One region of the Streptomyces sp. NPDC055287 genome, then DNA from elsewhere that is predicted to be linked to it. Evidence: predicted binding sites of a transcription regulator. Region 1 holds the regulator's gene; the other holds the start of a gene.
The links. Region 1 encodes HspR, which represses chaperone genes until heat shock. Its sites were predicted from a motif close to TTGAGNNNNNNNNNCTCAA; they were not measured.
Positions count from the first base shown of each region.

Region 2: the regulator HspR is predicted to act here: its motif matches at 2,938-2,956, upstream of lon (endopeptidase La).

Region 1 is NZ_JBSHNE010000013.1:1,065-11,731, forward strand. It holds gene ACWIHY_RS21220 (sugar transferase) at 1-370, opposite strand, end outside; gene dnaK (molecular chaperone DnaK) at 550-2,406, shown strand; gene grpE (nucleotide exchange factor GrpE) at 2,403-3,080, shown strand; gene dnaJ (molecular chaperone DnaJ) at 3,138-4,325, shown strand; gene ACWIHY_RS21240 (heat shock protein transcriptional repressor HspR) at 4,327-4,776, shown strand; gene ACWIHY_RS21245 (cellulose 1,4-beta-cellobiosidase) at 5,035-7,026, opposite strand; gene ACWIHY_RS21250 (helix-turn-helix transcriptional regulator) at 7,189-8,187, opposite strand; gene ACWIHY_RS21255 (Rieske (2Fe-2S) protein) at 8,488-8,808, shown strand; gene ACWIHY_RS21260 (pyridoxamine 5'-phosphate oxidase family protein) at 8,910-9,326, opposite strand; gene clpB (ATP-dependent chaperone ClpB) at 9,441-10,667, shown strand, end outside.
Region 2 is NZ_JBSHNE010000002.1:371,660-382,326, forward strand. It holds gene ACWIHY_RS05005 (hypothetical protein) at 709-1,344, opposite strand; gene ACWIHY_RS05010 (hypothetical protein) at 1,341-1,490, opposite strand; gene ACWIHY_RS05015 (GNAT family N-acetyltransferase) at 2,019-2,816, opposite strand; gene lon (endopeptidase La) at 2,979-5,381, shown strand; gene ACWIHY_RS05025 (SAM-dependent methyltransferase) at 5,560-6,102, shown strand; gene ACWIHY_RS05030 (lysozyme) at 6,299-7,159, opposite strand; gene ACWIHY_RS05035 (MarR family winged helix-turn-helix transcriptional regulator) at 7,384-7,878, shown strand; gene ACWIHY_RS05040 (hypothetical protein) at 8,026-8,811, opposite strand; gene ACWIHY_RS05045 (sensor histidine kinase) at 9,191-10,667, shown strand, end outside.

The sequences.
Region 1 (10,667 bases):
AACGCCCGCCGACCTGCCACAGCCCGGTGATACCCGGCCGAACCACCAGCCTCACCCATGTCGCCGAAGGGTGGTCCGGCGGCAGTGGGCACGGCCCGACCAGGGACATCTCACCGCGCAGTACGTGAAGGAGCCGGGGCAGCACGTCCAGACGCGACCGGCGCAGCAGGCGGCCGGCCGCGGTGCGGGGATCGGTGCGGAGCGTCAGCATCCCGAAGGGGCGGCCGTGCAGGCCCGCGCGGGTCTTCCGTACGAGCAAAGGGCCCGGCGAGGTTACGGACGAGGTCATGGCGGTGAGGAGCAGTAGGGGGAGGGCGAGGGGCAGCAGGGCGGAGGTGACCGCCAGGTCGAAGATCCGCTTCGCGTGCATGGGTGTACCATTTCACGCCTTTCGTCATGATATGGCGCTCGGTCGGATGTGGGCGTGCCGTGCTCATGCCGATAAGGGCCGCATAAGAGTTGAGTCGCCCCCACTCAGGTCTGTTGACGCGAAAGGTTCCGTCATGCATCCTTGAGTCTGTTCCACTCAAGTCAGCTGGAGGAATCGAAATGGCACGTGCGGTCGGCATCGACCTGGGCACCACTAACTCCGTCGTCAGCGTTCTGGAGGGCGGCGAGCCCACCGTCATCACCAACGCCGAAGGCGCCAGGACCACGCCGTCCGTCGTCGCTTTCGCGAAGAACGGTGAAGTGCTGGTAGGCGAGGTTGCCAAGCGCCAGGCAGTCACCAACGTCGACAGGACGATCCGGTCGGTCAAGCGCCACATGGGCACCGACTGGAACATCGAGCTCGACGGCAAGAAGTTCAACCCGCAGCAGATGAGCGCCTTCATCCTGCAGAAGCTGAAGCGCGACGCCGAGGCGTACCTGGGCGAGAAGGTGGCCGACGCGGTCATCACCGTCCCGGCGTACTTCAACGACTCCGAGCGTCAGGCGACGAAGGAGGCCGGCGAGATCGCGGGCCTGAACGTCCTGCGTATCGTCAACGAGCCGACGGCCGCCGCCCTGGCGTACGGCCTCGACAAGGACGACCAGACGATCCTCGTCTTCGACCTCGGTGGCGGCACCTTCGACGTCTCGCTGCTGGAGATCGGCGACGGCGTCGTCGAGGTGAAGGCCACCAACGGTGACAACCACCTCGGTGGCGACGACTGGGACCAGCGCGTCGTCGACTACCTCGTGAAGCAGTTCCACTCCGGTCACGGCGTGGACCTCTCCAAGGACAAGATGGCGCTCCAGCGCCTGCGCGAGGCGGCCGAGAAGGCCAAGATCGAGCTGTCCTCCTCCACCGAGACCTCGATCAACCTGCCGTACATCACGGCGTCGGCCGAGGGCCCGCTGCACCTGGACGAGAAGCTCACGCGCTCGCAGTTCCAGCAGCTGACCGCCGACCTGCTGGACCGCTGCAAGACGCCGTTCCACAACGTCATCAAGGACGCGGGCATCCAGCTCTCCGAGATCGACCACGTCGTTCTCGTCGGTGGCTCGACCCGTATGCCGGCCGTCGCCGAGCTCGTCAAGGAGCTCACGGGCGGTCAGGACGCCAACAAGGGTGTGAACCCCGACGAGGTCGTCGCCATCGGCGCCTCGCTCCAGGCCGGTGTCCTCAAGGGTGAGGTCAAGGACGTCCTGCTCCTCGACGTCACGCCCCTGTCTCTCGGTATCGAGACCAAGGGCGGCATCATGACGAAGCTCATCGAGCGCAACACCACGATCCCGACCAAGCGTTCCGAGATCTTCACGACGGCCGAGGACAACCAGCCGTCCGTGCAGATCCAGGTCTACCAGGGCGAGCGCGAGATCGCGGCGTACAACAAGAAGCTCGGCATGTTCGAGCTGACCGGTCTGCCGCCGGCCCCGCGCGGCGTCCCGCAGATCGAGGTCGCCTTCGACATCGACGCCAACGGCATCATGCACGTCGCCGCGAAGGACCTCGGCACCGGCAAGGAGCAGAAGATGACCGTCACCGGTGGCTCCTCGCTGCCGAAGGACGAGGTCAACCGGATGCGCGAAGAGGCCGAGAAGTACGCGGACGAGGACCACAAGCGCCGCGAGGCCGCCGAGACCCGCAACCAGGCCGAGCAGCTCGTCTACCAGACGGAGAAGTTCCTCAAGGACAACGAGGACAAGGTCCCGGGTGACGTGAAGACCGAGGTCGAGACGTCCATCACCGAGCTGAAGGAAAAGCTCGCGGGTGAGGACACGGCCGAGATCCGCACGGCGACGGAGAAGGTCGCGGCCGTCTCCCAGAAGCTGGGCCAGGCCATGTACGCCAACGCCGAGGGCGCTCAGGCCGCGGGCGGCGACGCTCCCGGCGCCGAGCAGGCCAAGGCGGACGACGACGTCGTGGACGCCGAGATCGTCGACGACGAGAAGGACGCCGGCCGTCAGGGAGGCGCCGCATGACGGAGGAGACTCCGGGCTTCGAGGAGAAGCCCGACGTCCCTTCCGGCGCCACTCCCGAAGACGCCGAACCGCAGGCTGCCGCGCCCGAAACGGCAGGGACCGACTCCGTCGAGGAGTCGGGCCCGGCAGCCCCGGCCGGGGACGTACAGGACGTATCTCTGACCGCACAGCTGGACCAGGTACGCATGGCGCTCGGTGAGCGCACCGCGGACCTCCAGCGGCTGCAGGCGGAGTACCAGAACTACCGTCGCCGCGTGGAGCGGGACCGGGTCACGGTCAAGGAGATCGCTGTCGCGAACCTCCTGAGCGAGCTCCTCCCGACCCTCGACGACATCGGCCGCGCGCGTGAGCACGGCGAGCTGGTGGGCGGGTTCAAGTCGGTCGCCGAATCGCTGGAGACGGTCGCCGCCAAGATGGGCCTGCATCAGTTCGGCAAGGAGGGCGAGCCCTTCGACCCGACGATCCACGAGGCTCTGATGCACTCGTACGCACCGGATGTCGACGAGACCACGTGCGTCGCGATCCTGCAGCCGGGCTACCGGATCGGCGAGCGGACCATCCGCCCGGCGCGCGTAGCGGTGGCCGAGCCCCAGCCGGGGGCCACGCCCGCCAAGGCGGACGAGGCCGTGGCCAAGGCTCCGGACGAGGAGAACGGTGGCCCGGACGAGGGCTGACGTGACCAGTAGCGGTATCAGGTGTGGTAGCGGCAGCAGGAAGGAGGGACGTCGGGGATGAGCACGAAGGACTTCGTCGAGAAGGACTACTACAAGGTTCTCGGCGTCCCGAAGGACGCCACCGAGGCCGAGATCAAGAAGGCGTACCGGAAGCTCGCCCGCGAGTTCCACCCGGACGCCAACAAGGGCGACGCCAAGGCGGAGGACCGCTTCAAGGAGATCTCCGAGGCGAACGACATCCTCGGCGACCCCAAGCGGCGCAAGGAGTACGACGAAGCGCGTGCTCTGTTCGGGAACGGCGGCTTCAGGCCGGGCCCGGGCGCCGGCGGCGGCTCCTTCAACTTCGACCTGGGCGACCTCTTCGGAGGCGCCCAGGGCGGGGCCCAGACCGGCGGTGCCGGCGGGTTCGGCGGCGGCCTCGGGGACGTGTTCGGGGGCCTGTTCAACCGGGGCGGGCCGGGTACGCGTACGGGTACGCAGCCGCGCCGCGGCCAGGACATCGAATCCGAGGTGACGCTCAGCTTCACCGAGGCGGTCGACGGGGCCACGGTCCCTCTGCGGATGTCCAGCCAGGCGCCCTGCAAGGCCTGTTCGGGTACGGGCGACAAGAACGGCACACCGCGTGTGTGCCCGACCTGCGTCGGTACGGGCCAGGTGTCGCGCGGCGGCGGTGGCGGCTTCTCGCTCACCGACCCGTGCGTGGACTGCCGGGGCCGCGGGCTCATCGCCCAGGACCCCTGCGAGGTCTGCAAGGGCAGCGGGCGCGCCAAGTCGTCGCGCACCATGCAGGTCCGGATCCCGGCGGGCGTCTCCGACGGCCAGCGGATCCGGCTGCGCGGCAAGGGCAGTCCCGGTGAACGGGGCGGTCCGGCGGGTGACTTGTACGTCGTGGTCCATGTGGACACGCACCCGGTGTTCGGCCGCAAGGGCGACAACCTCACCGTCACGGTGCCCGTCACCTTCGTGGAGGCGGCGCTCGGCGGCGAGGTGAAGGTCCCGACGCTGGGTGGCCCGCCGGTCACCCTCAAGCTGCCGGCCGGCACGCCCAACGGCCGCACGATGCGCGCCCGCGGCAAGGGCGCGGTCCGCAAGGACGGCACGCGCGGCGACCTGTTGGTCACCGTGGAGGTCGAAGTGCCCAAGGACCTTGACGACAAGGCCCGTGAGGCGCTGGAGTCCTACCGTGAGGCGACCGCCGGGGAGGACCCGCGGGCGGAGCTGTTCCAGGCCGCGAAGGGAGCATGAGATGGACCCGCGCATGCGTCGTAACCCGTACCAGCTGACCGACGAGTCACCGGTGTACGTCATCTCCGTCGCGGCCCAGCTCTCCGGTCTGCACCCGCAGACCCTGCGGCAGTACGACCGCCTCGGCCTGGTCTCCCCGGACCGCACGGCCGGGCGCGGCCGGCGCTACTCGGCCCGCGACATCCAGCTGCTCCGTCAGGTGCAGCAGTTGTCGCAGGACGAGGGCATCAACCTGGCCGGCATCAAGCGCATCATCGAGCTGGAGAACCAGGTGACCGCGCTCCAGCAGCGCGTGGCCGAACTCTCGGCGGCGGTGGACGGCGCGGCGGCCGCGCTCCAGCAGCGCGAGGCGCAGGTGCACGCGTCGTACCGGCGGGACCTCGTCCGGTACGAGGACGTGCAGCAGGCGAGTGCGCTGGTGGTCTGGCGTCCCAAGCGGTCGTCGGAGTAGTCCGGCTCCGTACGCGCGTACGCGAGGAAGGCCCGTCACCCACGACTCGGGGTGACGGGCCTTCCGCTGTGTGTGCGCCCTAGTCCGTGGGCCTCACGGGCGCTTCCACGAGCGCCGGAACGGACTGCGTGCCGTCGGCGAAGACGCTGAGGCATGAAGTCGGGGAGCGCTCTCGGTCCGGTCTGAGGCACCAGGAGTGTGGGGGGCACGCCGGGCGTGATCGTCGCACGGTGCCCGGCGACCCGGCAACGGACCCCGCTACGGGACCGCGTCGGCCCTCGGTGTCGCGGAGACCTCCGCCGAAAGCGCCGCCTCGCCGCCTTCCGCGTCCACGGCCGCGACGGCGTAGTAGTACGTCGTCCCGTTGGTCACGTCCGTGTCCCTGAACTCGTTGTCCGTGGTCAGGGGCAGCGCGGTCGCGTTCTCCTTCGTGACGCCGGGCTGCGTCGCGCGGTACACGCGGTAGCCGGTGATCGCGGGCGCGCCCTCGTCGGCCTCCACGTGGTCCCAGACGAACCACACCATCCCGTCGTGGCCGGACACGTCGTAGATGCGGGTCGCGTCCGGCGGCCGGTGCGCCTGGTAGACCGGCTTGAAGGAACCGGAGGCGGGCGAGGCGACGCCGTACTGCGTCACGGCGACAACCGCGTAGAAGTGGTCGCGCTCGCCGGCCGGGATGTCGTCCACGGTCAGGGCGGGGGTCTGCGTGACGCGGAAGGGCTCGGTGCCGGCGTCGGTGGGGACGGGGCTCGTCGCGCTCTTGTAGACGCGGTACTCGGAGACCGGGACGTACGGGCCCGCCGCCCACGTCAGCTCCAGCCGGCCGCCGGTGAGCGTGCCGGTGAGCTCCCGGGGTGCGGTGGGTACGGCCCCGGGGCCGACCGCGCGCGTGCCGGACACCCAGTCGGTCCTCGCCGACTCGTTGCCCGCCGCGTCGACGGCGGCGACGCGGTAGCGGAACCGCTGTCCCGCCTGGCCGGTCGTGTCCTGGAACGTCAGCGCCTCGGTGGTGCCGACCTCGGTCTCGACGTCGAGGTCCTCGGGGGCGCGGTAGACGGTGTACGCCTTGGTGCCGGCCGCGGCCCCGCTCTGCCAGGCCAGGGTGACGCCCGTGTCGTCCTCGGCGGTGACGGCGGGCGCGGTGGGCGGCGCGGGCGGGGTGGTGTCCGCGACGGCGACGTGGGTGGCGTACGGCGACGCGTTCCCCGCCGCGTCGACCGCCTTGACCGTGTACTTGTACGACGTCACCGCCGGGTCGAGGGCGGTGTCGGCGTACGACGCGGTCTCCACCGTCGCGATCTTCGCGTAGTCGCGGGAGTCCCCGGCCGCGCGGTACACCTCGTACTTCGCCGCGTCCGTGACCGCCTGCCAGGTGAGGGAGTTGGCGGAGCCCCCGGACGTCCCCGCGAGGCCGGTGGGCGCGGCGGGCGGTGTCGCGTCCACGGTGGTGACGGGCATGTCGACGCTGCCGGGGCCCTCGCGGCCCGCCTTGTCGACGGCGCGGACCTCGTAGTACCAGACCTCGCCGGTCACCGGCGGGACGCCGACATACGTGGTGCCGGTGATGTGGGTGGCGCCCGTGACGTTGATATACGTACTGGTGCCCTTGAGGCGGCGGAAGACGCGGTATCCGGCCAGGTCCATCTCGGCGTTCGGCGACCAGGTCACGGTGGCCCTGCGGGTGGCCGTGTCGTACGTCGTCCTCGCGCCCGCGGGGGCGAGGGGCGGCGTGGTGTCGACGTCCGGCGAAGCGCGGGGCGTGTAGGCGAAGTTGACGCTCGCGGAGCCGGTGAAGGCGGCGTAGTCGACGCGCAGGGTGTGGACGCCCTGGGGGATGGCGATGTTGACCGTCTTCTTCTGGACGGTGGTGGCGTCCTGCCACAGGTCGATCCGGCGCACCCCGTCGACGTACACCCGGATGCCGTCGAGCGCCTCGGCGGTGAGCGAGAACGGCCCGCCGGAGCCGAAGTCGCGGGTGAGGGACCAGCGGACACCGAAGTGGTCGTTGGGGAGGGTGACGCCGGCCGGGTCGCCGGTCCCGTAGTTCTCGCTGATGGCGGCGTCGCAGACGGTCGCGGCGGGGGTGCCGGCGAAGGTCGTGTTCGGGAAGAACTGCGCCTGCCATTGCGGGAAGGCGCAGGCGGCGGCGGAGGCGGGGGTGACGCCGAGTGCGTACACGGTCCCGGTGCTCATGGCCAGGGCGGTGGCAGCGGCGGCGGCGCGGAGGGCGGCTCTGGAGTCCACGTACACGGCTGGGCAGCTCTTTCTGTTGAGGAAGAGAAGTCACAGACGTGGGGGGAAGGACGACTGTACAGGTGGCCATGGTGCGGAACTACTGGTTCTTCAGGCCAAGTTGAGGCTGTGCACGACCCCGTCGCGGCGACGGTCCCGGACTGTACGGCGACACGAATCTCAGAACTCGGAAGGAGCGTGGCCCTGGTCCAGGATGCCCGACCGTGCGATGAGGTAGCCGAGTTGTGCCCGGCTGCCGCTGCCCAGCGCAGTGTTCAGTTTTGCGATGTGGGCCCGGCAGGTGCGCACGTTCATGCCGAGGCGGCGGGCGATCGAGTCGTCGACGTGGCCCTCGACGAGAAGTTGGGCGATGGACCGCTGGACACCGCTGATGCCGTGGGGCGTCGGGTCGTACGGGACCTCGTCCAGCAGCGGGACCGCGCGCTGCCAGAGCTGTTCGAACACCTTGGTGAGGTAGTCGACCAGACCGGGATGGCGCAGTTCCAGAGCCACCTGGTCGTCGTTGCGAGCGGGAATGAAGGCGACGGTCCGGTCGCAGATGATGAGCCGCTCGATGAGCTCTTCGAGCGTGCGGATCTCGACCTTGGCGCCGGCCATGCGTTCCGCGTAGGCGAAGGTGCTCTGGCTGTGGCGGACCGTGTGCTGGTAGAGCGTACGGACGCTGATGCCTCGCTCGATCAACGGCTTGCTGCGCTCCAGCGCCTCGCTCAGGATGTGCTCGCTGCGGCCGCCCCCGGGCTGCACGGTGAGTACTTCGGTCCTGCTCTCGGCGATGGCGACGTCCAGGGCCGCGTTGATCCGGCCGAGGCCCTCGAGCACGGTGATCGCATGGGTGGTGGGGGGTCTCTGGGCGCTGATCGCCAGGAACGGCTCGAACGTGTCGGACAGGTCGACGGCGAGCCGCCTGCGGTCCTGGATCTCACGCTCTATGGGATGGAGCCGCTGCGCCAGCGCGGCCGACGGCGCGACGGGATGCAGCCAGTTCTCGTCGTCGGGATCCGGATGCAGCAGGGCGAATTCCAGGAGGCAGGGAGCCGAGCCGACCTCGGACCTGGCGATGCGCCCGGTGCTCAGTGCGCTGGCGTAAAGTCGCGCCCCCTCGTCGCAGAGTTCGGTGACGAGGTGCGGATGTGCCGCTTTTGAGTCGACTGTACGCAAATCTCCACCCCCCAGGGTCCTGAACGTACAGGAACATGATGCATCGTTCCTGTGGCGTTGACGTGCCTGAATGAGCCATCGTCTTGTGACGCGGGGGAGAGGAAATCATCAAGTGAGGACGAAGCCGACTATGTACAAGAAAATGCTTCGCTCAGTGCTTGTCGCCGCCTTTGCTGCTGCCGCGCTGATGATCGGTACGACTGCTAACGGCGACGTTGGCTGGGGCAGTGCTGGTCATACGGTTCAGGCTGGAGTAGGAGACGTGGGCTGGGGCACCGGCACACCGGCAAACGTAGACGTATGACCGTGCCACCGGACGACCGGACCTTCAGACGCGAGATGGCCACGGCGTACCGCTCGGGCTGGCACTTCATCGACCTGGTCACGGCCATTCCCCACCGTGGCGACTCGCTGATGGTCACCCTGTTCGGCGAGCCGATCCTGGTCGCGCGTGAAGAGGATGAGGACGTCCGTGCCTACCGGTGCCTTCGCAAGCCCCGGGGCGCCCCGCAACCCGTTCGCTGTGCCGTGCGGTACGGCATGGTCTTCGTCAATCTCGACCAGCGTGACCACCAGCTGATCGAGCCAGAAACCAGCACCGCCACCCCCCGCAGCGCCTGACGCGATTCCCCCGTCGTTGACAATCGCCCAGGCGCTCCCCCACACAGCGGCGCCATCGTGGACCTGAACACGATGGCGCCGTTGTGCTGCCCGGACGCGTTTCAGGTGGCGCTCGGGGCCCGGCCCATCGCGCGGTCCAGGGTGATCTCGATCAGTACGCGGTCCGGGTTCGGCGCCGGCGTGCGCTCGTAGCGCTCGGCGTAGCGGCGTACCGCCTCCGCGATCAGCTCCGGTTCCGTACGGACGACCGCGCGCCCCTCGAGCGTCGCCCAGTGGCCGCCCTTCACCTGGCAGACGGCGACCCGCGCGCCCTCCGGGCCGGCGGCCAGCACGTTCGCCACCTTCGTGCTGCCCTTGTTGGTGATGACGCGGGCGAGCCCTGCCTCGGGGTCGTACGTGGCACCCACCGGTACGACGTGCGGTGAACCGTCGGGTCGCAGGGTTGTCAGCGTGCACAGGTGGTACTCGCGCCAGAAGGCTAGGTACTCCGGGCTGGGGTTGCGTACGTCGTTGGCCATGAAGGGGAGGGTAGTCCGCCGCCCTCGAACGCCCTCCGACCGCCTTGAGTGGAATAGGCTCAACTTTGCGTATGCTGACTAAGTCAGAGCTTGCTTCGGGAGGAGAGAGGGCACGTGGACGCAGAGCTGACCAACAAGAGCCGGGACGCGATCCAGGCGGCGAGCCATCGCGCTGTGCAGGACGGGCACGCGGACCTCACCCCCGCGCATCTCCTGCTGGCCCTGCTCGCGGGCGAGGACAACGCCAACATCACCGACCTGCTGGCAGCCGTCGAGGCGGACCAGGCGGCCGTACGGGCCGCAACCGAGCGCGTGCTCGCCGCGCTGCCCAGCGTGACCGGAGCCACGGTCGCCCCGCCGCAGCCCAACCGGGAGCTGCTCGCGGTCATCGCCGACGCCTCGCAGCGGGCGAAGGAGCTGGGCGACGACTACCTGTCCACCGAGCACCTGCTCATCGCCCTCGCGGCCAAGGGCGGCAAGGCGGGGGACGTACTGTCCCAGGAAGGCGCCACCGCCGAGAAGCTGCTGGACACGTTCGAGAAGATCAGGGGAGGGCGCCGGGTGACCACCGCCGACCCGGAGGGCCAGTACAAGGCCCTGGAGAAGTTCGGCACCGATTTCACGGCCGCCGCGCGCGAGGGCAAGCTCGACCCGGTCATCGGCCGGGACCAGGAGATCCGCCGCGTCGTGCAGGTCCTGTCGCGGCGTACGAAGAACAACCCGGTGCTGATCGGTGAGCCGGGCGTCGGCAAGACGGCCGTCGTCGAAGGGCTCGCCCAGCGCATCGTCAAGGGCGACGTGCCGGAGTCGCTCAAGAACAAGCGGCTGGTCGCGCTCGACCTCGGCGCGATGGTCGCCGGTGCGAAGTACCGCGGCGAGTTCGAGGAGCGGCTGAAGACCGTCCTCTCCGAGATCAAGGAGAGCGACGGCCAGATCATCACCTTCATCGACGAGCTGCACACCGTCGTCGGCGCCGGCGCGGGCGGCGACTCCGCCATGGACGCGGGCAACATGCTCAAGCCGATGCTGGCCCGCGGCGAGCTGCGCATGGTCGGCGCGACGACCCTCGACGAGTACCGGGAGCGGATCGAGAAGGACCCCGCCCTGGAGCGCCGCTTCCAGCAGGTGCTGGTCGCCGAGCCGAGCGTCGAGGACACCATCGCGATCCTGCGCGGGCTCAAGGGGCGGTACGAGGCCCACCACAAGGTGCAGATCGCGGACTCCGCGCTGGTGGCGGCCGCGGCCCTCTCCGACCGGTACATCACGTCCCGGTTCCTGCCCGACAAGGCCATCGACCTCGTCGACGAGGCCGCCTCGCGGCTGCGCATGGAGATCGACTCC
Region 2 (10,667 bases), on a different contig from region 1:
TGCCGGGTTCGTCGCATCCGCCGGGGACGGGCACCTCCAACCACCCCACCGGCCCCACCGGGCCCACCGAGGCCGCCGAAAGCCCCACCATCCGGAAGCCGTCCGGTCGGATCACATCGGTCCGAGCCGTCGGCAGGACCACAAAGCCCCCGGGCTCCCTTCCACCCACCAAGCCCGGCCACGTGCTTGTGGCCCGACCGGCCACCGGCGGGGGCGGACGCCGAACCGGCACGAGTCCCCCCATTCAACTGCCGCGCACCACCCGCATCGCCATGAGTCCGCAGGTCAGCCTGCCCAGTCAGCCGCCCACCGGCCAGGGTGCGCGTGTGCGGAGGAATGCCGATGCCGCACCAACAACCGTCGCCGCACCCGCCGAGCCAGGGGCCGAGCCGCTCCCGAAGGAGAGTGCGCCCCACCCACACACCCGACAGTCACCAATCCCACCCGAGCCGCTCCCCCACCTGCCGTGCAGGGCGTTTTTCTTTGGGCCGTCCCCGTATAAGCGTTAGCGGTGGGCCGGGGTGGTGGGTCAAGGGTGGGCCGCAGGCCCATCGCGCAGCGACGCGACGCAGGAGCGCCCTTGACGCGCCACCCCGGCCCACCGACACTCGAGCGCCCAGGGACGACCCGAAACCCCCAGCAGCAACGCGTGGTTCACAGGCGTCAGTGCCGGTCGCAGTCGCTGGCCCCTGTCGATCGCAGGAGGCCCTACGGCAGGGGTAGGGCGGCGATGATTCTGTCCAGGGCGGGCACCGGTCTTGAACCGTCCGTCACCACCTCGTGGCCCTGGTGGACGACAGCGGTGGTGAGGCCGTCCGGTATCGGCTGGCTGCTCATGTTGAGGCGGGGCAGGTTCGGGAAGTCGGACTCGGCCAGGGCCTTGCGGAGTCGGGTGAGTTCGGCGGGCTTCATTTTGCCCTCGGCCACCTGCTTGGCGCCCGACATCGTCGTGTACGAACCGTCCGCGCTGACCAGCACGCTCTCGTGCCGGCCGTCGATTCCCCCGCTCACGGTGGCCGTCACGAGCCGCTGGTCGGCCGGGTTCGTCGGGTTCGTCGGGTCCGCCGGTTTCGTCGGGGGGTTCGTCGGGTCCACTCGGTTCGTCGGGTCCGCCAGGTCCGTCGGCTTCCTCGACCCCTTCGACCCCTTCGACTCCTTCGAACCCGTCGGCAGCCCTGGTTCCTTCGTGCCCGTTGCCCCAGTCGGCGACTTCGACAGCGCCGAGTCGGCCCGCCTCGTGTCCTCCGGCGTCGGCGTAGCCCCTCCGCCCCCGCATCCCGTCACCAGCAGCCCCGCCACCAGTGCCCCGCCGGCCACCGCCCCGGCGATTCCGCCGCGTCTCATGCGTCGCCCAGCTCCCCTCCGTACCGCACCAGTACCTGCCACAGCTGCTTGACGTACTGGAGCACCTCCTCTTGCGTACCCCACTCCGTCCAGGCCCTCCGGCTCCCGTACGACGGAAGCCGCCGCGTGGCCGAGTACCTCGGCATTGAGCATGCCCTCTCGGGCGTACGAACGGCAGACCCTTGCCGCCAACGGCCGCGTCGCGCGCCGATTCGATGTCGCCTGTCGCCGTGCACCTGCGCCTCGATGTACGTGCCGCGAGCGCGCGGCCCTGAACGGGCGCGCCAGGCAGGGAATCAACGATCGGGAGAATCGTTGCGCCGGTCGTCGGCCAAGCCGTGGGTACGGGCCCGAACGCGTCGATCGCGCCCACGCCCTCCGGCCCGAAGCGCCCACGCCCTCCGGCCCGAAGTGACTGTCCGGGTGGCGCTATGTCGCCCGGGCGTGCACCTCCGCCCGCAAGCGCACGTGCAGGAACCGGAACGCGGGGCTCCCCCGTCGGGGTGGCCGAGCCACGTTGCGCGCGCTGTACGCGTACTGCTCGGCCGCCGCGGCCGTGCGCTACGCCCCACCGGAGAGGCTCAGCTCCCACTCGTTCCTGAGTCCGCCGGGGTGAGCGGCGCGGCTGCCGCCGGACAGGCCGGTTGCGTACTGGCTCGCGACCTCCCTCTGGCTCACCCCTGACGCGCGTGGGCCGCGTACGTTACGCCGACCAACGGGGCGTACACCTGCCACCCCAGCGACTCGTACAGCCCCCGTCCCTCCGTCGTCGCGCCCAGCACCCCCACCGAGGCGCCCTGTTCGTACGCCGCCTCCTGGAGCGTGCGCATCACCAGAGCCCCCAAGCCCCTGCGCCGGTGCGCCGGGGCCGTCTCCACCTGGTCCACCACTGCGGTCCTGCCGGTCGGGGAGACCTGGCCGCGCGCCGCGAATCCGCCGTCGGGGGCGAGGACGAGGAGGCGGGTCACGCCGCCCCTCCGCCAGGACTTGAGCGAGTAGCCCTCGGGGGCTCCGGGGGCTACCCAGTCCGACACCCGTCCCGACACCCGTCCCGACCCCCACCCCGACCCGCAGTCCGGCGGCCACTCCGACCCCCGCCCAGACCGGCGCCCCAGCCGTGTCGTCATGAGCCAGCCCGGGCCGTCGGACTTCCATTCCGGGCCGAGCCACGGCGCCACGGTCTCCGGCTCCAGGAACACCTTGAGCGAGACGGCCGGCGCGGCGTACACCTCGGCCAGCTTGCGGACCGTCTCCTCGTCGGCGTCGGTCATCACGTGCCGGGTGGCGTGGTGGGGGAGCCCCACGTCGACCGTGAGGCCCCAGGGCTGCTGCACGGGGTCCGCCGCACCGCGCGACACGACCCATCCCTCGACCCACGCGCGGATCGCGTCGGCGGTGGAATCGAAGGATCCGCTGCACGTCGACGTGCTGCTCACTGACGCGCTGCGCATGGACGACGTGTCGTTCGGCATCCTGCCCCCAGGTAATAGATGACTTGCGCCAGAGGTTATTACCTCATCCCGGTTCGCGGCGATCGTTGATCGCTCACAGCGAACGTGAACCCGGCCGGGAACATCCAGGAGGCCCCAAGCATTGAGTCGGCATAGCTCAAGTTCACTGCCGAAGGGGAGATCATGGCATCGACGTCCAACCCGCTCACCCTGCCCGTGTTGCCGCTCGACGACGAGGTCGTGCTGCCGGGAATGGTGGTGCCCCTGGACCTTTCCGATACCGACGTACGCGCCGCGGTGGAGGCCGCGCAGGCCGCCGCCCGTTCCAGTGGCAACAAGCCACAGGTGCTTCTCGTTCCGCGTATCGACGGCACGTACGCCGCGACTGGCGTGCTGGGCACCGTCGAGCAGGTCGGGCGGCTCTCCGACGGCGACCCCGGCGCCCTGATCCGCGGCCGCAGCCGCGTCCAGATCGGTGCCGGGACGACCGGGCCCGGTGCCGCGCTGTGGGTCGAGGGCGCCGGTGTCGACGAGACGCTGCCCGACCCCCTTCCCGGGGCGGTCACCGAGCTGGTCAAGGAGTACAAGGCACTCGCCACCAGCTGGCTGAAGAAGCGCGGCGCCTGGCAGGTCGTCGACCGCGTCCAGCAGATCGACGGCGTCTCCGCCCTCGCCGACAACTCCGGCTACTCGCCGTTCCTCACCACCACCCAGAAGGTCGAGCTGCTCGAGACCGCCGACCCGGTGGTCCGCCTCAAGCTCGCCGTGAAGTGGCTGAGCGAGCACCTGGCCGAGCAGGACGTCGCCGAGTCCATCGCCAAGGACGTGCAGGAAGGTGTCGACAAGCAGCAGCGTGAGTTCCTGCTGCGCCGCCAGCTCGACGCCGTGCGCAAGGAACTGCGTGAGATCAACGGCCAGGACGGCGAGGACGAGTCCGACGACTACCGCACCCGCGTCGAGGCCGCCGACCTCCCCGAGAAGGTGCGCGAGGCCGCCCTCAAGGAGGTCGACAAGCTGGAGCGGTCCTCCGACCAGTCCCCCGAGGGGTCCTGGATCCGGACGTGGCTGGACACCGTCCTCGAGCTGCCGTGGTCCGAGCGGACCGAGGACCAGTACGACATCCGTGGCGCCAAGGCTGTCCTGGACGCCGAGCACGCCGGTCTGGAGGACGTGAAGGAGCGCATCACCGAGTACCTCGCGGTGCGCAAGCGCCGGGCCGACCGCGGTCTCGGTGTCGTCGGCGGCCGTCGCGGGGGCGCGGTGCTGGCCCTCGTCGGCCCGCCCGGCGTCGGTAAGACGTCGCTCGGCGAGTCCGTCGCGCACGCGATGGGCCGCAAGTTCGTACGGGTCGCGCTCGGCGGCGTACGCGACGAGGCGGAGATCCGCGGACACCGCCGTACGTACGTCGGGGCTCTTCCGGGGCGGATCGTGCGCGCCATCAAGGAAGCCGGGTCGATGAACCCCGTCGTCCTTCTCGACGAGATCGAGAAGGTGGGGTCCGACTTCCGAGGCGATCCGGCCGCGGCGCTGCTCGAAGTGCTCGACCCCGCGCAGAACCACACGTTCCGGGACCACTACCTGGAGGTCGAGCTCGACCTCTCCGACGTGGTCTTCCTCGCCACCGCCAACGTCCTTGAAGCCATCCCGGAGGCGCTGCTCGACCGTATGGAGCTGGTCAGGCTCGACGGCTACACGGAGGACGAGAAGGTCGTCATCGCCCGTGACCACCTGCTGCCGCGCCAGCTGGAGCGGGCCGGCCTGGAGCCGGGCGAGGTCACCCTCGACGAGTCCGCGCTGCGCAAGCTGGCGGGCGAGTACACCCGAGAGGCGGGCGTACGGAACCTGGAGCGCTCGGTGGCCCGCCTCCTGCGCAAGGTGGCGGCCCGGCACGAGCTCGGCGAGCAGAAGCTCCCGCTCACGATCACGGACGGTGACCTCCGCACCCTGATCGGCCGGCCACACCACGTGCCCGAGTCGGCCCAGGACCCCTCGGAGCGCCGTACGGCGGTGCCGGGCGTGGCCACGGGGCTCGCGGTCACGGGTGCGGGCGGTGACGTGCTCTTCGTCGAGGCGTCGCTCGCGGACGAGGAGACGGGCGGTGCGGGGCTGACGCTCACGGGCCAGCTCGGTGACGTCATGAAGGAGTCCGCCCAGATCGCGCTCTCCTTCCTCCGCTCGCACGGCGCGGAACTGGAGCTGCCGGTCGCCGACCTGAAGGACCGGGGCGTACACATCCACTTCCCGGCGGGCGCGGTGCCCAAGGACGGTCCGAGTGCGGGCATCACGATGACGACGGCCCTGGCGTCGCTGCTGTCCGGGCGGCTGGTCCGTACGGACGTGGCCATGACGGGCGAGGTGTCCCTGACCGGGCGCGTCCTGCCGATCGGCGGTCTGAAGCAGAAGCTGCTTGCCGCGCACCGGGCGGGTACGACGACGGTCGTGATCCCGAAGCGGAACGAGGCCGACCTGGACGACGTACCGGCGGAGATCCTCGACAAGCTGGAGATCCACCCGGTCACGGACGTCCGTCAGGTCCTGGAGATCGCGCTGGCTCGCGCAGAGGTACGGGTGCCGGCGGCGGCGTGACGGACGCCGCCGGTGGCCCGGCCGTGGCAGGCCCCCTGTTCCTCTCGTCCGAGGGGGGCGGGGGCCTCCGCCTGCCCGGCGCGGCGCGGGGCTTCCGCGCGAAAGGGCAGGTAATCGGATACAACGGAGGTAGGGCGGGAACGGCGGGGGAGAGCTACAGCGAGGGCGAGGTGGCGGCATGGGCGTACCGGAGCGGCTCACGGTGGCCGTCGGTCTTCTCGACATACGCCCCGACGACCGCGTACTGGAGATCGGCTGCGGGCGCGGTGCCGCCGCCGGGCTGATCCTGGAGAGCCTGCCGCGCGGCGAGCTCGTGGCACTGGACCGCTCCGACGTGGCCGTGGCGGCCGCCGGCGAGCGCAACGCGGAGGCCGTGGCCGCGGGCCGGGCCCGGTTCATCCACATGGCTCTGGCCGACGCCGATCCCGTCGCGCTCGGCCACTTCGACAAGATCCTCGCGGTCGACGTCAACGTCTTCTGGACCGGACCGGCCACCAGCGAGCTGGAGGCCGTCGCCCGGCTGCTCCGGCCGACGGGCAGTCTGGTGCTCTGTTACGACCCCCCGGACGCGGCGCAGGTCGCCAAGGTGAAGGGCCTGCTGCTCACGCACCTCAGCGACGCGGGGTTCATCGCCACCGCGACGACGCATCCGCTGGCGGACGGCTCGTCCCTGCTGGGCGTCGTCGGGGCGGTCGCCCGGTTGCCGGGGGACGGGGCCTGAGGGCAATCGCACTCGCGGCACCAGGGCACTACTCACTCAGGGCCTCGGGGCCCCAGGGCACTCACTCAGGGCACGGGTGCACTCGCGGCACCGGGGCCCCAGGGCACTGGTGCACGCGCTCCGCCACCGCGCCAGGTTCCCCGGTGGACGCGGGACCGGGCTCACCGGGGAACCGGGCGCGGGAGCGGCCTGCCGGTCAGCCGTAGGCCAGGGCCTGTACGCGGTCCAGGGCGCCGTTGAACTTGTTGTGGTCGCCGACGATGGGTCCGGTGGAGGTGTACTGCCACATGGTCTGTACCCCCCAGCCGGCCGGAAGCTCGCCCACGGTCGTGTTGTAGCGGGCGATCCACAGCGGGTTGACGGAGCCGAAGCCGCCGTAGTTGCCGGTGCAGTCCTTCCACCAGCTGGTCGCCGTGTAGATGACGGCGTCGCGGCCGGTGCGGGCCTTGTACGTGGTGAGGAAGTCGCGGATCCAGGCGACCATCCCGCTCTGCGTCTTGCCGTAGCACTGCGCGCCGTACGGGTTCCACTCGATGTCGAGCGCGCCCGGCAGCGTCCTGCCGTCGCGCGACCAGCCGCCGCCGTTGTCGACGAAGTAGTTGGCCTGGTTGGCGCCGCTGGAGTCGTTGGGCGTCGCGAAGTGGTAGGCGCCGCGGATCATGCCGACGTTGTACGAGCCGGTGTACTGCTGCCCGAAGTACGGGTTTTTGTAGTAGTTCCCCTCGGTGGCCTTCACGTAGGCCCACTTGACGCCGCTGGTCCACAGGGAGGACCAATTGACGTTGCCCTGGTGACTGCTGACGTCCACGCCTTCGGTCTGCGTGACGCGGGTGTCGCGCGGCAGGCCGCCCTGGCCGTCGTGCTTGACGACCCCGATGCCCATGTGGGCAGAACCGCGCTCGGGCTTCTCGGCGGCGGCGGTAGTGGCTGGGGCGTCGGTGGCGGTGGCCGCGCCGGGGAGGGTGAGGAGGAGGGCGAGAGCGGAGAGGACGGAGAAGAGAATCCCGGCCGCCGCGGTGTGCGGGCGGCGGGCCGTTCCGGATCTGTGCACGGACATTGCGTGCCTCCGAAAGGCATCGGTGGGGGATGCGGAAACAGGCCCGGGTGAGACCTGTCGACAAGGCCACTGGCGTGGGCATGTCATCAAGGAAGCTACGCACGTAGACCGGGGCTGAGGAAGGGGGGCTGGGTACCGCCGTTGGTCTACTCCTGCGAAATACTGACAGAGCTGCGGCAATGGCCACTGGTGAAAGAAAACTTCAGGGTGAGGAAAGCGCGCAAATGAGTTCTGACGTGCACGGAAGCGGAAGAGCGGATGAGGGGCGCGTGTCGGAGGCGAGTGGTGTGGACCACGAATTCCTCGCGCTGGAACGCGAATTGGCCGTCTTTCTGCGCCGGGCCCGTGCTTCCTCCGGCGACATGGCCCGCGAAGTCCACCCCGAGCTGGAGCCGGCGGCGTACGGGCTGCTCGTACGGCTCGACGAGGCGGACCGGCAGCGGGCCACGGACCTGGCCGCGTGGTTCGGCGTGGGCAAGGCGACGATGAGCCGGCAGTTGCGGGCCCTCGAGGACCTCGGCCTGGTCACCCGCGAGCCGGACCCGGCCGACGGCCGGGCCTCGCTGGTCGCGCTCACCGAGGAGGGGCGGGCCCGCTTCCGGCGGGTACGGGATGCGCGGCGAGCCCGGTACGTACGCAAGCTGGCGGGATGGGACCGGGCGGAGGTGGCGGAACTGGCGCGGCTGCTGCACCAGTTGAATGCGCGGGCGGAGGGGTGAGGGGGCGTGGGTGAAGGGGGAGGTCCACGGCCCCGGGGCTTCCCGGGCCGCCTTCGGGCGTGCGTCCCGTGAGGGAGCGGGACCCGGGGCGAAGCCCCATTCCACTCACGGCTCCGCCCACGGACTCACGGCTCCATCCCGCACCGCTCACAGCTCCGCGTACACCACCGCCGCATCGTCGTGCCGCTTCCACCGCCGTACCAGCGGCGAGGCCGCCGTGTCGCCCTCCTCCAGCGCCCGCACGCGGTCGATCAAGGCCTGCGCGCCTTCCTTGCGCAGTACGCCCACGCACTCCGCCCAGTTCCCCTCCCCGAACATGTCCACCCACCGCGACGCCCCGTCGCTGAGCGCCGCAAGCGCCCGTACCTCCGCCCGGGCCGTCACCCCCGTCACCGCCCGCTCCGCCACCGCCGGATCGGCGGCCGCCGTGAAGAAGCCGCCCTCCGTGTTCCGCAGGGCATCGGTCGCGGTGAGCGACGCCAGGATCTCCGGGGGGACGCGGTCGAGGCGGTCGTCGAGCACGGGGCGCACCGTGCCGTCCGGGCACTCCAGCAGCAGCGCCGAGTCCGACAGCACCAGGTGTTCGATCTCTTCCGCCCCCCAGCGCGCCAGGATCACCGTCGCCTGAGGCGTGCGCACGTGAGAAAGGTCACAGCTGTCGCGGTGGGCGTCGGCGGTGCGGCGAATTGCCTCCGCGAGGATCTCGGTGAGCGACAAATCGCCCCGCGAAGCGGACAATTCGAGCAGCGCGCCGCCGAGCCGCGCGGTGAACCAGGGGACCGGGTGAACGCACCCGTAGTCGCTCGCCGGAGGGGTCACGCCGTCCAGCAGGACCAGCGCCCCGCCCTGCCCGGCGGCAGGCAGGGCGACGGACGCCCAGTCCTCGTTGGGGCGTTCGGGGTCGCCGGGGGCCGTGGCCAGTTCGAAGCGCATGCGGCCAAGTCTGCATGAGGTGCCGCGGTGCCGCCCGGCGGCTTTGCCGTGGCGCCCAATTGGCCCGTACCAGCAGATGAGGTGCGGGTTTATGGGCGGAATGGGGCACTCCGCGAAACTGCGGGGGCGCATACTGCCAAAGGCCGGGCTGAAGTTCCAACCGGCACTCCGTGCGTTCGTGAGGCGAAGCGCCTCGGGAGTTGTTCGCCAACTCCCGATTGATGTTCACTCGTTCAGGTGGCGGAGCGCGGTGATGCGAGCCTTCTTCCCAAAAGCACTGGAATGGTTCGAAGCCATTCCTGGGGTGGGGGCGCTCTTGTGTGAACAGTCGTCACCTCGGCCACGTGAGCAGACGAGTCAAGCAAGAATGCGAGCACCGGTGCAGAAAAAGCGGCCTCGTGGCGACAGCGGTATTGGCGAGCGGACCGAACGCACCGTACGGGTACGCAGTCGGCTGGTCGCCGGCGTGGCCCTCGTCGGCGTCACCGTCCTCGCCGCCGGTACGCCCGCCATCCTCAGCGCCTCTTCCGAACTCTCCGAGTCCCAGCGCCTGGTAACCCTCGCCGAACTGAACCGGCAGGCCGTCACGCTCGCCCACTCCCTCGCCGACGAACGCGACGACGTCACCGCGTTCATCGCGGCCGGACGCGGTGGCGGGAACGCGGGAGGCAGCGGAGACGGTGGTAAGGGCAAGAGCCAAGGCCTCTCCGAGAGCCGCAGCGCCCGCGTCGACCGGCAGATGGACGAGATCGAGCTCGCGGCCCCGGCCGGCCTGCGCCGCGACCTGGCCAGGATCCCCGGAATCCGCCGCGACGCCCTCACCGGCGAAGGCACCGCGCTGGAGGCCCACAAGGCGTACACCGGCGCGATCGAGAAGCTCCAGGACCTCGCCGACGAGCTCGCCGACAAGACGCCCCCGCGAGCCGCCGAGGCCACCCGCGCGCCCGCCTCGCTCGGGCAGGCCGTCGAGCAGGCCGCCGCCACCCGCGGGCTGCTGCTCGCCGCGCTCTCCGTGCCGCGCGAGAACACCGGCAGCCGCGTCGACCCCGTCACCGGACTCCTGGTTCCCGTCGAGGAGGACCCGGACTCCGAGAGCGTGCGCACCCGCAACGCGCTCAGCGCCGCCGCCCAGCAGTCGCGCGTACGCGAGCTCGCCGCCCTCGGCGACTTCGACCAGGCCGCCGGCCACGCCGCCCGCGAGTCCCTCAAGACCACCGTCACCGGCCCCGAGGTCAAGACCGCCGAGCAGTTCCTCGCGCGCCTCACCGACCAGCCCCAGCTCTCCGACGGCGAGCTCGCCACCGACCGCGCGAAGGCCGAGGCCGCCCTGTCGGCCCGTATCGACCTCATGCGCGGCGTCGAGTCCTCCCTCGGTTCGGCGCAGGTCAACCGGCTCTCCCAGCTGCGCGACGACGACGTCACCGCGCTGGAGATCCGGATCGCCCTGGCCGGTGTCTGCCTGCTCGTCGCCGTCGGCGTCAGCACAGCCGTCGCCCGTACGCTCACCCGCCCGCTCGCCGTGCTGCGCCTCGGCGCCGCGCGGCTGGCCGCCGAACCGGAGCCCGGGGGCGAGGCGGTCGAGCCGGTCCGCTTCAACGGCCGCAACGACGAGTTCGCCCAGGTCGTACGCTCCCTCAACACGCTGCACGCCAGGCTCGGCGAGGTTGGCGCCCGCGCGGAGAAGCTCGCCGGTGACCGTACGCACCTGATCGGCCAGCGCGAGACCCTCGCCACCCAGCGCGCCGAACTCCAGGAGCAGGTCGCCGAGGCCGCGGCGCAGTTGGAGCGGATGCGTCACACCGTCCACTCCACCTTCGTCAACCTCTCGCTGCGCACCCTGGGCGTCGTCGAGCGCC